Regions from separate parts of the Ensifer sp. R-19 genome, predicted to be linked through region 2. Evidence: riboswitches for the same ligand, from Rfam matches in the RefSeq annotation. Region 2 holds a riboswitch; the other holds the start of a gene.
The links. Region 2 has a riboswitch for FMN ahead of ACN9MO_RS11510 (6,7-dimethyl-8-ribityllumazine synthase). Riboswitches for the same ligand answer to the same signal wherever they lie in the genome.
Positions count from the first base shown of each region.

Region 1 (7,649 bases), 1.3 Mb from region 2:
AGCGATCCAGAAGGAACTCGGCGACGGCGAGGATGGCCGTGACGAGATGGCCGAGATCGAGGAGCGCATCGCCAAGACGAAGCTCTCCAAGGAAGCGCGCGAAAAGGCTGACGCTGAACTGAAGAAGCTGCGCCAGATGAGCCCGATGTCCGCGGAAGCGACCGTGGTTCGCAACTATCTGGATTGGCTGCTCGGTCTGCCCTGGGGCAAGAAGTCGAAGATCAAGACCGACCTGAACCATGCCGAAAACGTGCTCAACACGGATCATTTCGGTCTCGATAAGGTCAAGGAACGCATCGTCGAGTATCTCGCCGTGCAGGCGCGTTCGTCGAAGATCAAGGGTCCGATCCTGTGCCTCGTCGGCCCTCCCGGCGTCGGCAAGACCTCGCTCGCCAAGTCGATCGCCAAGGCGACCGGCCGCGAATATGTGCGCATGGCGCTCGGCGGCGTTCGTGACGAAGCCGAGATCCGCGGTCACCGCCGCACCTATATCGGCTCCATGCCGGGCAAGGTGGTGCAGTCGATGAAGAAGGCGAAGCGGTCCAACCCGCTGTTCCTGCTCGACGAAATCGACAAGATGGGCCAGGACTTCCGCGGCGATCCGTCGTCGGCTCTGCTCGAGGTGCTGGATCCGGAACAGAACTCGACCTTCATGGACCACTACCTTGAAGTCGAATACGACCTGTCCAACGTGATGTTCATCACCACGGCCAACACGCTGAACATTCCGGCGCCGTTGATGGACCGTATGGAAGTGATCCGCATCGCCGGCTACACCGAAGAGGAAAAGCTGGAGATCGCCAAGCGGCATCTGCTGCCGAAGGCGATCCGCGACCACGCGCTGCAGCCGAAGGAGTTCTCCGTGACTGACGGAGCCCTGATGGCGGTCATCCAGACCTACACGCGGGAAGCCGGTGTTCGTAACTTCGAGCGCGAATTGATGAAGCTCGCCCGCAAGGCGGTGACCGAGATCATCAAGGGCAAGACGAAGACGGTCGAAGTCACGGCGGACAACATCAACGACTACCTTGGTGTTCCGCGCTTCCGTCACGGCGAAGCCGAACGCGACGATCAGATCGGCGTGGTCACGGGTCTTGCCTGGACCGAGGTCGGCGGCGAATTGCTGACGATCGAAGGCGTCATGATGCCCGGCAAGGGCCGCATGACGGTCACCGGCAACCTGCGTGACGTGATGAAGGAATCGATTTCGGCGGCGGCGTCCTATGTCCGCTCGCGGGCGATCGATTTCGGCATCGAGCCTCCGATGTTCGACAAGAGCGACATCCACGTGCACGTGCCGGAAGGTGCGACGCCGAAGGATGGTCCGTCGGCCGGTGTCGCCATGGCAACCGCGATCGTGTCGATCATGACCGGCATCCCGATCTCCAAGGACGTCGCGATGACCGGCGAGATCACGCTGCGCGGCCGCGTGCTGCCGATCGGCGGTCTCAAGGAGAAGCTGCTGGCAGCGCTCCGGGGAGGCATCAAGAAGGTGCTGATTCCCGAAGAGAACGCCAAGGATCTCGCCGAGATCCCGGATAACGTGAAGAACGCACTCGAAATCATCCCGGTTTCGCGGATGGGCGAGGTGCTTGTACACGCTCTGGCGCGCATGCCGGAACCGATCGAATGGGACCCGGCAAGGGAGCCGGCAACCGTCGCAGTGGTTGATTCGCAGGACGAAGCAGGCTCCTCGATCGCCCACTAAAAAGTGCCGGTGAATGGGCGCAGCGACCTCACGCGGCGCCCATTTTGCAGAAAAATTGGGAAGACCGGCCTCTGGCCGGTCTTTTTTGTTGTAAAAGCGCCCTGCAAGCCTTGCATTCCAAGGGATTAGGCGCAATTGGGAAAGGCAAGACGCGGGCGATGCGCAAGCCGCCGCGGCTTAAAACACAGTCGTTTCGAACCAATCTGAAAGGGGTGGAAACATGAACAAAAATGAGCTCGTGTCTGCCGTTGCTGAGAAGGCCGGACTTTCCAAGACCGACGCATCTTCTGCAGTTGATGCAGTTTTCGAGACCATCCAGGGCGAGCTGAAGAGCGGCGGCGACATTCGCCTGGTCGGCTTCGGCAACTTCTCGGTTTCGCGCCGCGAAGCCTCGAAGGGCCGCAACCCGTCCACGGGTGCGGAAGTTGACATCCCGGCCCGCAACGTGCCGAAGTTCACGGCCGGCAAGGGCCTGAAGGACGCCGTCAACGGCTGATCAGATTTGCTTGGCGGCCGGACACGAGGCCGGCAGTCCAGGTATTCGAGGGTTCGGCGAAAGCCGGACCCTTTCGCATTCCGGGGGGCTGCCCTTGCGGCCTCCTGCCATTTGCTCTACGGCTTGCCCATTCTCAGGGCGGGGTGAAAATCCCCACCGGCGGTAAGGGCGCTGCAACATCATGCGGTGACCCAAGCCCGCGAGCGCCTTTCTCCTGAAGCGGGGAAGGGGTCAGCAGATCCGGTGCAATTCCGGAGCCGACGGTCATAGTCCGGATGAAAGAGAATGGTCGTCGGCACGAAGAGCAGGGCTGCCCGGCGTCGTGCCGTGCGCTCATGCGTCCTGATTTGTGTTTGTCCATTTCTCAGGATGCGTGACATGAATCAGACTTCCCTCGGTTTGTCCTCCTCGCGCGCCATGGCCGGTGCCGGCTTCATGGTGCTGGCCGGTATTGCCTTCGCCGGGCTCAATGTCGTTACCCAATGGCTGACGATGAAACTCGGCTTTCCCGCTGCCGCCACGGCCTTCTGGCAATATGCCTTCGCCCTTCTCTTTTCTTTGCCGTTCCTGCGGCGCGTCGGACTTTCGGCGATGCGCACCGATTACCCGTGGCGCCACGTCGTGCGCGTGGCCCTCGCGGCCTTCGGCGTCGGGGCCTGGGTCTCCAGCCTTGCGCATGTGCCGATCTGGCAGGCGATTGCCCTGGTGATGACCTCGCCGTTCTTCATCATCCTTGGCGCTCGCCTGTTTCTCGGCGAACGCGTCGGTCCGGCCCGCTGGACCGCGACCGCGGTCGGATTTGCCGGTGCGATGATCATTCTTGAACCCTGGTCGGACAGCTTCACCTGGGCAGCGCTGCTGCCGATCCTCTCCGCCTTGCTCTGGGGCGCCTCGTCGCTCATCACCAAGAGCCTGACGAGCAGCGAGCGTCCCGAAACCATCACCATCTGGCTGCTTGTCCTTTTGACCCCGATCAATGGCGCCATTGCGCTCACGGCCGGTTTCGCGGTGCCGCAGGGCATGGCGCTCGGCCTTCTCGTGCTCGCCGGGGTCATGACAGTGTTCGCGCAATATTTGCTGACGCTCGCCTATACGGTTGCCGACGCCGCCTATGTGCAGCCCTTCGATGATTTGAAGCTGCCGCTCAATGTCTTTGCCGGCTGGCTGGTCTTCGGTTACGCACCGACAGGCTATCTCTGGTTCGGTGCGGTCCTGATCCTTGGCGCGTCACTGTTCATCATGCGCAACGAGAGTCGGCGCGAACGGGAGGCTGTTGCAACCTGAACGGTGTAAAATCCGGCCGGTGTCATTCGGCTGTCATCGCAGTCGCGCAGAACCCCCATGTTTTCAGTATTCTCCATGGGGGATTTCAATGATCATTACTTCGCGCGTGACCGCGTTCGCGGCCGTCCTTCTTGCTTCCGCGGCATTTCCTGCGGCGGCTGAACCTGTATTCAATCGTATTGCGTCCTTTGCCGTTGCCGACAATCTGCCCGATGGTGACGCGCGCAAAGCGCCGACGTCCGCCGAGATCATCACGGCCAGCGAAGACGGCAATACGCTGATCTACTCCGACAGCCCGGGCAAGCGCGTCGGCCTGATCGACATCACCGATGCCAAGGCGCCGAAGGCAGCCGGCACAATCTCTTTCGACGGTGAGCCGACCTCCGTTACTGTTGCCGGCGCCAAGGCGCTCGTTGCGGTCAACACGCGCGAAAGCTTCGTCAAGCCTTCCGGTCTTCTGGCAATCGTCGACCTGGCGTCGAAGAAGGTGGATGCGACCTGCGATCTCGGCGGTCAGCCGGACTCGGTTGCCGTCAACAAGGACCGTACGCTTGCAGCCATCGCCATTGAAAACGAGCGCGACGAGGAAGTGAACGACGGCAAGATCCCGCAGATGCCGGCCGGCGATCTGGTGATCCTGTCCTTGAAGGACGGCGTTGCCGATTGCGGCTCGCTGAAGCGCGTGACGCTGACGGGTCTTGCCGAAATCGCTGGCGAAGATCCGGAGCCGGAATTCGTCTCCTTCAACGGCAAGGACGAGATTGCGCTGACGTTGCAGGAGAACAACCACATCGTCGTCATCGACGGCAAGACTGCGACGGTGAAGACGCACTTCTCTGCTGGCACCGTCGACCTCAAGGATATCGACATCAAGCGCAACGGCGCCATCGCCTTCAAGGACGAGCAGCCGGGCCGCGAGCGCGAGCCCGATGCGGTGAAGTGGCTCAACGATAACCGCATCGTCGTTGCCAACGAAGGTGACTACGAAGGCGGCTCGCGCGGCTTCACGATCTTCGACACCACCGGCAAGGTGCTCTACGAATCGGGCGCGAGCTTCGAGCATGCCGTTGCCGCGATCGGCCACTACCCGGAAAAGCGCTCGTCGGCCAAGGGCGCGGAGCCCGAGGGGCTGGAAGCGGCCAAGTTCGGCGACGACAACCTGTTCTTCCTGCTCGCCGAGCGCGCTTCCGTCGTCGGCGTCTACAAGGATACGGGTGCGGAGCCCGAACTGCTGCAACTGCTGCCGTCGGGCATCTCGCCGGAAGGCGCCGTCGCGATCCCGTCGCGCAATCTGCTTGCGACCGCCAATGAAGTCGACCTCGTCGAGGACGGCGGCGCGCGTTCGCATGTGATGATCTATGAGCGCGGCGAAGGCGAAGCTGCCTATCCGCAGATCCACTCCGCCGAGAAGGACGGGCTGCCGATCGGCTTCGGTGCACTCTCCGGTCTTGCTGCCGTCTCGGACAAGCCGGGCTTCCTGCGCGCCGTCAACGACTCGGTCTTCTCGTCGCAGCCGACGATCTTCACCATCGACGCCACCCAGAAGCCGGCGCTGATCACCGAGACGCTCGCCATCACCCGTGACGGCGCACCGGCTCAGAAGCTCGACATCGAAGGCATCGCCAATGACGGGGAAGGGGGCTTCTGGCTCGCATCGGAAGGCAATTCCGACAAGCTCTACAGCCACGCGCTCTTCCACGTGAACAAGAAGGGCGAGATCAAGAAGGAAATCGCTTTGCCTGAGGCGCTGCGCGCCGGCGAAACCCGCTTCGGCTTCGAAGGCATCACCGTTGTTGGCGAAGGCGACGACCAGACGCTGTGGATGGCTGTTCAGCGCGAATGGAAGGACGACGAGAAGGGCTTCGTCAAGCTCGTCTCCTACAAGCCGAAGAGCGAAGAGTGGGGTGCCGTGCGCTACCCCCTGGAAAAGGCCGGTGACGGCTGGGTCGGCCTGTCGGAAATCTCCGTTCATGGTGACTACGCCTACATCATCGAGCGCGACAACCTGATCGGCCAGGCAGCCAAGCTCAAGAAGATCTACCGCGTCGCGCTGACGGAACTGAAGCCGGCAGCACTTGGTGGCGAACTGCCTGTCGTCAAGAAGGAGGAGGTTCGTGACCTCATTCCCGACCTGAAGGCGCTCAACGGCTATGTCGTCGACAAGGTCGAGGGCTTCACCGTCGATGCAGCCGGCAATGGCTACGTCGTCACCGACAATGACGGTGTCGACGACTCCTCCGGCGAAACCCTGTTCTTCTCCATTGGCGCCATCAACGCGATGTAAGCGTTAACGCCCGGAGAAAACGGAAGAGGCCGGGACATGATGTCCCGGCCTCTTTCTGTTTCGGACTGGCAGGAAATAAATAGCACGATCCCGAATAGCGGGCGCCGACTAGCGGGCGACAGCGACCTGCGCTGCCTCTTCGGCCCCATCCTTGCGCTTGCGGATCTCATCCGTCCTGTCGACCAGCTTGCCGACGATGCCGTAGAGGGCATCGAGCTCCTCGTCGTCGAGCGCCGAGAAAATCTCCTCGAGCAGCTGCTTGCGTGGATGCTCTGCGGCTTCAAGCACGACGCGACCCGTTTCGGTAATCGAGACGATCTTGGCGCGCCGGTCCTCGGGATCGGGCTTGCGCATCACCAGGCGGTCGCGTTCCAGACCGTCGATGGCCTCGGTGACCGTGCGCGGCGCGAAGTTCAGCGCACAGGCGATATCTGTCGAGCGACAGGGACCGAGCTTGCTCAGGAAGAAGAGGAACTTGCTGCGTGCCAGCGACACGCCTTCTTCGGTCATCGATTCGTTCACCAGCCGATGGACCCGGTGGTAGAGCTCGAACAGTCTATCGGAAACTTCAAATGTCTTCTTCATGATCGTCGCTGGAATTTCATGAGGTGCCATGTGAAATGGCAGTAACATTAGTGATAGTTACAATTGCCACCTTTGTCGACAGAAACCTCTGAGACTTCACGGTAAGCACTTGGAGGCAAAGAAACGGCCGCCGTTTCCGGCGGCCGTTTCTGTTGGTTTGTCAAGAATTTCGTGTCTCGAACCCGCCCGCGAAAAACCAAGCACGGGCGTGCGTCGTGGTTATGCCGCCCGGCGTGTCGAGCCGGCCGACGGCGCGTAGCCGTAGGCCTGAGCCTCTTCCAGCGTGAAGCGGGCGATCAGCTCGCGCAGGCGGCCGGCTTCCTGGGCAAGCGTGGCGCTTGCGGCATTGGCTTCCTCGACCATGGCTGCGTTCTGCTGCGTCACCTGATCCATCTGGTTCACGGCGGTGTTGACCTCCGACAGTCCGGCGGACTGCTCCTGCGCCGAGATGGCGATCGCATCCATGTGCTGGTTGATCGTGACGATGAAGCCTTCGATGGTGCGCAGAGCCTCGCCGGTTTCGCGCACGAGCCGGACACCGCTTTCGACTTCGACGGCGGAGTTGCGGATCAGGTCCTTGATCTCCTTGGCCGCATTGGCCGAGCGCTGGGCAAGTTCGCGGACTTCCTGAGCGACGACGGCGAAACCCTTGCCGGCATCACCGGCGCGGGCTGCTTCGACGCCGGCGTTCAGCGCCAGAAGGTTCGTCTGGAAGGCAATTTCATCGATGACGCCGATGATGTTCGAGATCTGGCTCGACGAATGCTCGATGCGGCCCATGGCATCGACGGCGCCCGAGACGATGGCGCCGGATTTGCGGGCGCTTTCGTTTGCCTGGCTGGCGACGGCACGGGCCTCGTTGGTGCGCTTCGACGAATTGCCGACATTGACGGTGATCTGGTCGAGTGCTGCTGCGGTTTCTTCCAGTGAGGCCGCCTGCTGCTCGGTTCGGCGCGACAGGTCGTCGGCACTCTGGCTGACTTCGCGCGCACCGCTGTCGATGCTGCCGGAGCTGGCCGAAACGGCAGCAAGCGTATCGGCCAACTGAGCGACGGCCTGGTTCAGGTCGTGGCGGAGCTGCTCGAAGTCCGGCGCAAAGGGTTCGTCGAGCTGGAAGGCGAGATCGCCGGAGGCAAGCCTGCGCAGGCCACCAGCAAGACCGGCCGTCGCTTCCTGGAGGCGGTGCTGAGCCGCAGTTTCGGCTTCCTCGGTCAGACGCAGGCGATCGGCCTCAGCCTGGGCGCGCTGTGCCTGGGCATCCGCTTCGAGCTGCTGGTTGGTGATTGCCGCCT
Region 1 is NZ_CP184569.1:1,061,106-1,068,754, forward strand. Features, by position in the region: gene lon (endopeptidase La) at 1-1,708, shown strand, start outside; gene hupB (DNA-binding protein HupB) at 1,929-2,204, shown strand; FMN riboswitch at 2,330-2,495, shown strand; gene ACN9MO_RS05200 (DMT family transporter) at 2,574-3,488, shown strand; gene ACN9MO_RS05205 (esterase-like activity of phytase family protein) at 3,577-5,772, shown strand; gene ACN9MO_RS05210 (MarR family transcriptional regulator) at 5,881-6,357, opposite strand; gene ACN9MO_RS05215 (methyl-accepting chemotaxis protein) at 6,577-7,649, opposite strand, start outside.
Region 1: linked by a shared signal. The riboswitch ahead of ACN9MO_RS05200 (DMT family transporter) and the one ahead of ACN9MO_RS11510 (6,7-dimethyl-8-ribityllumazine synthase) in region 2 are both predicted to bind FMN.

Region 2 (7,649 bases):
GCGTTTTCGTATCTGGCGCGCACCACGCCTTGACGACGCTTCCGCAAATATTTGAATATGCTTGCAGATCGTCAGCAGGGACCTTACCGCATGAGCGAAGCAACCTCGACTGAACCGCATCCGAGCGCTCACCACCACGTGGCGCGCATGAGTGGACGTGATACGCACGAACATCACAGGACTGCGACGACACTCGAACTCCTGTTCGACCTCACTTTCGTCATCGCCTTCAGCCTGGCCGCCTCGCAGCTCGCGCATCTCTTCGCCGAGGGCCACTTCACCGCAGGGCTGATCGGCTTCGGCTTTGCCACCTTCGCCATCTGCTGGGCCTGGATCAACTTCAGCTGGTTCGCTTCGGCCTACGACACCGACGACTGGATCTTTCGCAGCGTCACCATGGTGCAGATGGTCGGCGTGCTGATCCTGGCGATCGGCCTGCCGCCGATGTTCGAATCGATCGACAAGGGCGAGCACCTCAACAACGGCGTCATGGTGCTCGGCTATGTCGTCATGCGCGTCGCGATGGTCTTCCAGTGGCTGCGCGCCAGCCGGCAGGATCCGGCGCGGCGGGAAGCCTGCATGGCCTATGTGAAGGCGATCAGCGTCGCCCAGCTTGGCTGGATCGTTTTGATCTTCTTCGACTTCTCGCTGGCGGTGACCTTTGCCATGGTCGTCGCGCTGACGGCGATCGAGATGCTCGGCCCCTACATTGCCGAGATGCACTATGGCGGCACGCCCTGGCATGCGCATCACATCGCCGAGCGTTACGGGCTGCTGGCGATCATCGCGCTCGGGGAAGGGGTGGTCGGAACGGTCGCCTCGATCTCTGCCGTGGTCGAGGGCGAGGGCTGGAACCTCGACGTTGCGCTCGTCTGCCTCGCCGGCACCGGGCTCACTTTCGGCATGTGGTGGATCTATTTCCTTTTGCCGAGCGCCGAGGTGCTGCACCACCACCGCCTCAAGCGGTCCTTCGTCTGGGGTTATGGCCACATACCGATCTTCGCCGCGATAGTCGCCACCGGCGCCGGGCTGCACGTGGCGGCCTATTATATCGAGCACAAGGCCCATATCAGCTCGGTCGCAACTGTGCTGACAGTCGCGGTTCCAGTCGGACTATACATCGGCCTGCTCTACGCGATGTACGCGTATCTGCTGCGGCAGACGAACCGGCTGCATCTCTGGCTGCTTTGCGGCACGGCGCTGGTGCTGATCGCGTCCGTCGTCGTGGCGATGCTTGGGCTCGATATGGCGATGTGCCTGATCATCCTGACGCTCGCGCCCGTCGTCACCATCGTCGGCTACGAGGCCGGCGGCCACCGCCACCGGATGGCGGCGCTGGAGCGCAGCCTGCAGGACGGCGAGGCGGCGCGGTAGGCGCGAATTTGAGAGTCGAGACAGGGGCTTATCGGCTGGGGCTGCCGGCTTGAATCAGGTGGCTCACAAGTGGATTCAACGGGAGTGCTTGTGGCGTTCCGGGGGGCTGCGAGTTCGGCATGATCTGAGAGCAATTCTGCCCCTCACCCTAACCCTCTCCCCGCAGGCGGGGAGAGGGGACGAGAGCTCTCGCTGGCGGGATGGCTCTGATTGACCTCAGGGGGGCCGGCCGTTCTCGAGAGAGGATGAGTTTGGGTGACAAGGAGCCACGCGTGTCCTTCTCCCCGCAAGCGGGGAGAAGGTGGCCGGCAGGCCGGATGAGGGGCAGCGCGCTTACGGCGCACCCGCCAGGCAGGCTCACTTCGGAGCCGCAGACGATCAGGCGTTGACAAGCGCCAGCTTGGCGCGGGCATCCAAAATCTGCGAGCAGGCGTTGGCCGCTTCCGTGCCCTTGGTGACGAAGTGCTCGCGGAAGAAGGCGATGAGCGGCTCGCTTTCCTGGAAATTGTGCGGCGTCAGCACGGCCGAAAGCACCGGCACGCCGGTGTCGAGCTGGACGCGCATCATGCCGTCGAGCACGGTGCCGGCGACGAAGTCGTGGCGGTAGATGCCGCCATCCACGACGAAGGCGGTGCCGAGGATCGCCGCATAGCGGCCGGTCTTGGCCAGCGTCTGCGCATGCAGCGGGATTTCGAGTGCGCCCGGCACGTCGAAGATCTCGACGTCGGCCGCCGAGCCGCCGAGCTTCGTCCACTGCGCGACGAAGGCGTCGACGCAGCGGTCGACGATGTCGGCGTGCCAGCGGGCACGAACGATCGCGATCTTGGCGGTGGGGTGGGAAAGAATAGTCATGGTCTCAAGCCTTCCAGGGTTTGGCGTTTCCAATGATCCCGTCGGGCGAACATGCATGCGCGTGAGGTCCCGTCGCGGGGCCCACGTTCCTGCTTGCTCTCTTCCATCCGGACTGTGACCGTCGGCTCCGGAATTCGACCGGATCTGCTGACCCCTGGAGCGTAAGCTCCCAGAGCGCTCGCGGGCTTCGAGGTTTCTCTCGCTACCGCCGGTGGGGAATTTCGCCCCGCCCTGAGAACACCGCGACTATATAGGCCGGGATTGCCCGGTCAAACGCACGCCGCGACGAAAAGAGCGGAAATCACGACAGATTTTTGCTTGTGGGGTGCTGGTGAGGACAAATTCGTTCCCGCCAGGACATTAATCCGGATGGTCAGGTTGCCATGCAGTCATGGCGGCAACATTCCGACCGCGTGGCACTTATCCGCGCAGATCGTCGTCTTCCGCGGTAACCGCGCGTCCGGCCCAGTGGAGGAGGGCGTCGCGATCGTCGAGGCAGTCGACAGGCGCTTCGTAGAAGCGATGCACGACCACGGTCTTGCCGCCCTTCTCATAGGTGAACGGCTGGCAACCCTCTGTGATAAGCGCGTCTTTCAGCGCCTGATCAACCCTGAAATAGAGGCGGTCCTTGATGCTGACGGCAAAGCGCTTGTCTGCGACGACGTAGGCCCAGCCGCCGAAGAAGCGGTCAATCTGAACAGGCCCGAGATCGGAGAGTTCATCCTGGATATGCCTGACGAAGGCACTTGGTTCAGCCTTGGCCATGATTGCAACCTCGCGGGTCTCCGGCAATGGTGCAACGAACCGCTGCATACTCGCTGGCGCCCTGCGCGCCAGCGTTCATCGGTCTTCTGCAAGGCCTACTCGCGAATAACGAGCAGGTCCTTGGCGGCGAAGCGCAGGGTGACGTTGTCGCCCGAGACCGGCGGGGTTACGCCCGGATTGTTGAACATGTCGAAGGAGATGACATCGTCGCCGACGCGAAGCCGCGTGCGGATGACCGAGCCGAGGAAGCTCGTCGAGACGACCTCGCCGGCAAGCGCCGTATCGCCTTGCGCCCCTTCGGCAATCGAGCCCGCTTCAGGGCGCAACGCCAGCGAGATGCTGTCGCCACCCTTCATGCCGGCAATCGGGTCTTTCAGAGCCACCTGCTGGTTGCCGATCGTTACGGCGCCCGAGGCCGGATCCGCGACCTTGCCCTCGATGATGTTCAGCGTGCCGACGAAGGAAGCGACGAAGCGCGTTGACGGCGTGTTGTAGATCTCGAAGGGGGTGCCGATCTGGTCGGCACGTCCGGCATTCATGACGACGATACGATCGGAGATCGACAGCGCCTCTTCCTGGTCGTGGGTGACGAAGACCGTGGTGATGCCGAGCTGCTGCTGGATCTGCCGGATTTCTTCGCGCAGCGACACGCGGATCTTGGCGTCGAGCGCCGAAAGCGGCTCGTCGAGCAGCAGCACCTGCGGCTTGACCGCAATGGCGCGGGCAAGCGCCACGCGCTGCTGCTGGCCGCCGGAGAGCTGGTAGGGGAAGCGGTCCGCCAGGTGCTCGAGCTTGATCAGCCCGAGCATCTGCTTCACCCGTGCGTCGATCTCCGACTTGTCAGTGCCTGCGACCTTGAGGCCGAAGGCAACGTTGTCATGCACGTTCATGTTCGGAAACAGCGCATAGGCCTGAAACACCATGCCGATGTTGCGCTGGTTGGGTTTCAACGACCCTTGGTCCTTGCCGTTGATCACGATAGAGCCGGCGGAGGGTGTCTCGAAGCCGGCGATCATGCGCAGGACGGTCGTCTTGCCGCAGCCGGACGGACCCAGGAAGGAGACGAATTCGCCCTTCTCGATGTCCATGTCGAAATCGTGCACGACGTGAACAGGGCCGAAGGACTTCTTGATGCTGGTGAGTGACAGAAAACTCATGGGTGCGGTCCTCAGGCCTTGGGAGGCGCGCTTTTTTGGAAGCGCGAGACGAGCTGGATGAGGCCGAGGCAGCCCCAGGTGATGCCGAATGCGATAACGGCGAGTGCGGCAGGCTCATAGGCGCGGTTGGCGCCCAAGAGCTGCATGTACGGGCCGAAGGCCGGGCGGTTCAGAAGTGCCGCCATGGTGAACTCGCCGATGACGATGGCAAAGGTCAGGAAGGCGCCTGAAAGCACCGCGACGAGCACGTTCGGCAGAATGATCTTGGCGAGGATCGTGGCCCATCCGGCGCCGAGGCTCTGGGCGGCTTCGGTCAGGGTGGCGACGTCGATGGTGCGAAGGCCGGTGTCGACCGCGCGGTACATGTAGGGCAGAGCGAGCGTCGCGTAGCCGAACATCAGGAGGATGTTGGTCCCCGTCAGCGAGCCCGTCAGCGGCAGCCAGCTCGAGGTGTTGTAGAGCCGGATATAGCCGAAGACGATGACGATCGCCGGGATAACGAGCGGCAGAAGCGTGATGAACTCGATATAGGGGCGCAGCCGCGGCAGCTTCAGCCGGACCCAATAGGCGGTAGGTACGACGAGCAGCACGCCGAAGACGATGGTGAACAGCGCCTGCAGCACCGAATAGCTGAAGGTTTCCTGGAAGCGCGGATCGGCGAAAACCTTCTGATAGGCGTCGAAGGAATATTCGCCGCGGCGCATCTTCAAGGAGAAGTTGGTCATGCCGATGAGCGGCAGGGTGAAATAGAGGAGGCCGAAAACGAGGGCCCCCCAGGCCCAGATCTTCTTCATTTCAGCCACCTTTCGCTGCGGCCGCGCAGCCAGATGTAGATCGCGTTGGCAATGCCGGTGACGACGATCATGCCGAAGGCGAGCGCATAGCCGAGATGCGGATTGCCGAGCACGTCGCCGCGGATCTGGGCGAACAGCAGGATCGGCACGATCGACAGCGACGAGCCGGTGAGCGCGATCGCGGTCGCAACGGCGCCGAAGGCATTGGCGAAGAGCAGCGCCAGCGTGCCGAGCAGCGAGGGAAGCAGGATCGGGAAGGCGACCATGCGCCAGTACTGCAGGCCGGTGGCACCGAGGATTTCGGCGGCCTCGCGCCATTCGCGCTTCAGGCCGTCGAGCGCCGGCGTGATGATGAGGATCATCAGCGGGATCTGGAAAAAGAGGTAGGTGACTGTCAGCCCCCAGAAGGACAGGAGATTGAAGCCGAGCATTCTGAGGTCGAGACCGAAGTTCGAGCGCAGGAACACCGTAACGATGCCGACCGGGCCGAGGGTAGCGAGAAAGGCGAAGGCGAGCGGCACGCCGGCAAAGTTGGAGGCAACGCCGGAAAAGGTCAGAAGCGGCCCGCGGATGCCCTTCGGCAAGCCGCCGAAGACAATGGCCGAGGCCATGGCAAAGCCAATCAGGCAGCCGAGGAGCGCCGAGGCTATGCTGATCTTGATCGAGATCCAGTAGGCCGCAAGGATCGAGGGCGTGAACAGGCCACGGATGTTCTCGAACGTGAAGCTGCCATCCGGTGTCTGAAAGGCGCCGACCACGATCTTTGCCGTCGGCAATATCAGAAACAGCGTCACAAAGGCGGCAAAGGGCAGAATGCCCAGCCAGTGAAGCGGTAGGCGACGCGCCGGCGGGCTGGCGTCGGGTTTAGCAGATGACATTCCGTTCGCGCCCCTGAAACCGCGTTATCGACGCGGGCGTTATTGATACTTGCAAGTTAGAGCGGGGTGCGGGCTGAAACCCGCGCACATTTTTCCTCATTCCGCTCCAAAGACTTGAATTCCTTACGAATAACTTATGTCGCCCCGGCCGGAAAACCGGCCGAGGCGACATGTCTGTGGAAAGACTTACTGAACGTTCGCGCCGACGACGGAATCCCAGCCGCCGGTGACGGCAGCCTTGTTGGCATCGACTTCTTCGAGCGTCGGGAAGTAGGCCTTTTCATAAGACGCTGCCGGCGGCAGGGCGTCGATCAGTGCCTGCGGAACCTTGCCGGCCTTGACCATCGCGTTGAAGCGGGTCGGGTGGCAGAAGCCCTTGAGCCAGCCGAGCTGACCTTCGTCGGAATAGAGGTGCTCCATCCACAGCTTCGCTGCGTTCGGGTGCGGCGCGTAGGCCGAGATGCCCTGAACGTAGACGCCGGCGAGAACTCCGCTGGCCGGAACGACGACTTCGGTCGGCGGGTTGCCGTTGAGGGTCTTGGCCCAGCCGAGCGCGTTGTAGTCCCAGGCAACGATGATCGGGGTCGAGCCCTGGGCGAGCGTACCGGACTTGCCGATGACCGGAACGAAGTTGCCGGCCTTGTTGAGTTCGGCGAAGTAGCCGAGGCCAGCTTCACCGGCTTCCTTGCCCGACTTCGCACCCTTGGCGAGACCGGCGGCGAGAACGCCGAGGATCGCCTGGTTCGACGCGCGCGGATCGCCGGCGAGAGCGACCTGACCGGCATATTCCGGCTTCAGGAGATCAGCCCAGTCCTTCGGAGCGGTCTGGACAAGGTCCTTGTTCACGAGGAACGACATCACGCCGTAATAGTCGCCGTACCAGTAGCCTTCGGCGTCCTTGACGCTGTCCGGGATCTCGTCCCAGGTGGAAACCTTGTAGGGCTGCAGCAGGCCTTCGGCCTTCATCTGCGGGCCGAAGGCGAGACCGACGTCGACGACGTCAGGGGCCTGCGGACCCTTGTTGTCCTTGTTGGCCTTGACGGCTTCGACTTCGTCAGCCGAGCCCGCGTCCGGGTTCAGTTCGTTGACCTGGATTTCCGGATACTTGGCCTTGAAGGAGGCGATGACGTCGCCATAGCCGCACCAGTCGTGGGGCAGGGCGACGGTGGTCAGCATGCCTTCCTTCTTGGCGGCTTCGATGAGTTCGGCGCTCGGCTCGGCGGCGGCGATTGCGGTCGTCGCCAGGAAAACGGCGGTGGAAAGCGAAAGCAGGCGATGGGTTCTTGAAATCACTGGTGTTCTCCTTATGGGTTTAGTCAAATTCGTGGGGTATTCAGTCGATTTCGGCTAGGCTGTTAAAGAGATGCCATGAAAGTAATGTGACAGCGGTTTATCCGTTCGCGCCGCCTATGTCGTTGGAAGAACATTTCTTTTTCTGGCGGGGTGGCTCACTGTCGCACAACTGTATGAAATTCCGTGAACGGGTCGGCGAGCACTCCTAGACGGGTTTGCGAAAGATGCGGGTGGAATCGAAAAGGCCTTCGAGCGTTTTCATTCGATCCCGGGTTTCCTCCCAGTTCGAACTTTGCACCGCCTCGATCAGAGCCTCGATCAAGAACAGGATCACCACCGAGCTGTCCCAGGCCGACGGTACTTCGATCTGCGAGCGGAACACGCGGGAGGCGGATTTGGCGACCGGCGAAGTCCAGCGATCGGTGAAGAGGATGATCTCGACGCCACGCTCGCGGGCGGATGTGGCGAGCGTCGCCATCTCCTGCTCGTAGCGGCGAATGTCGAACAGAATCAAGACGTCGCCCTGGCGCATATCG
Region 2 is NZ_CP184569.1:2,336,694-2,344,342, reverse strand. Features, by position in the region: gene ACN9MO_RS11515 (low temperature requirement protein A) at 91-1,374, shown strand; gene ACN9MO_RS11510 (6,7-dimethyl-8-ribityllumazine synthase) at 1,753-2,226, opposite strand; FMN riboswitch at 2,318-2,469, opposite strand; gene ACN9MO_RS11505 (TfoX/Sxy family protein) at 2,647-2,991, opposite strand; gene ACN9MO_RS11500 (ABC transporter ATP-binding protein) at 3,087-4,148, opposite strand; gene ACN9MO_RS11495 (ABC transporter permease) at 4,160-4,942, opposite strand; gene ACN9MO_RS11490 (ABC transporter permease) at 4,939-5,820, opposite strand; gene ACN9MO_RS11485 (ABC transporter substrate-binding protein) at 6,007-7,113, opposite strand; gene ACN9MO_RS11480 (MurR/RpiR family transcriptional regulator) at 7,319-7,649, opposite strand, start outside.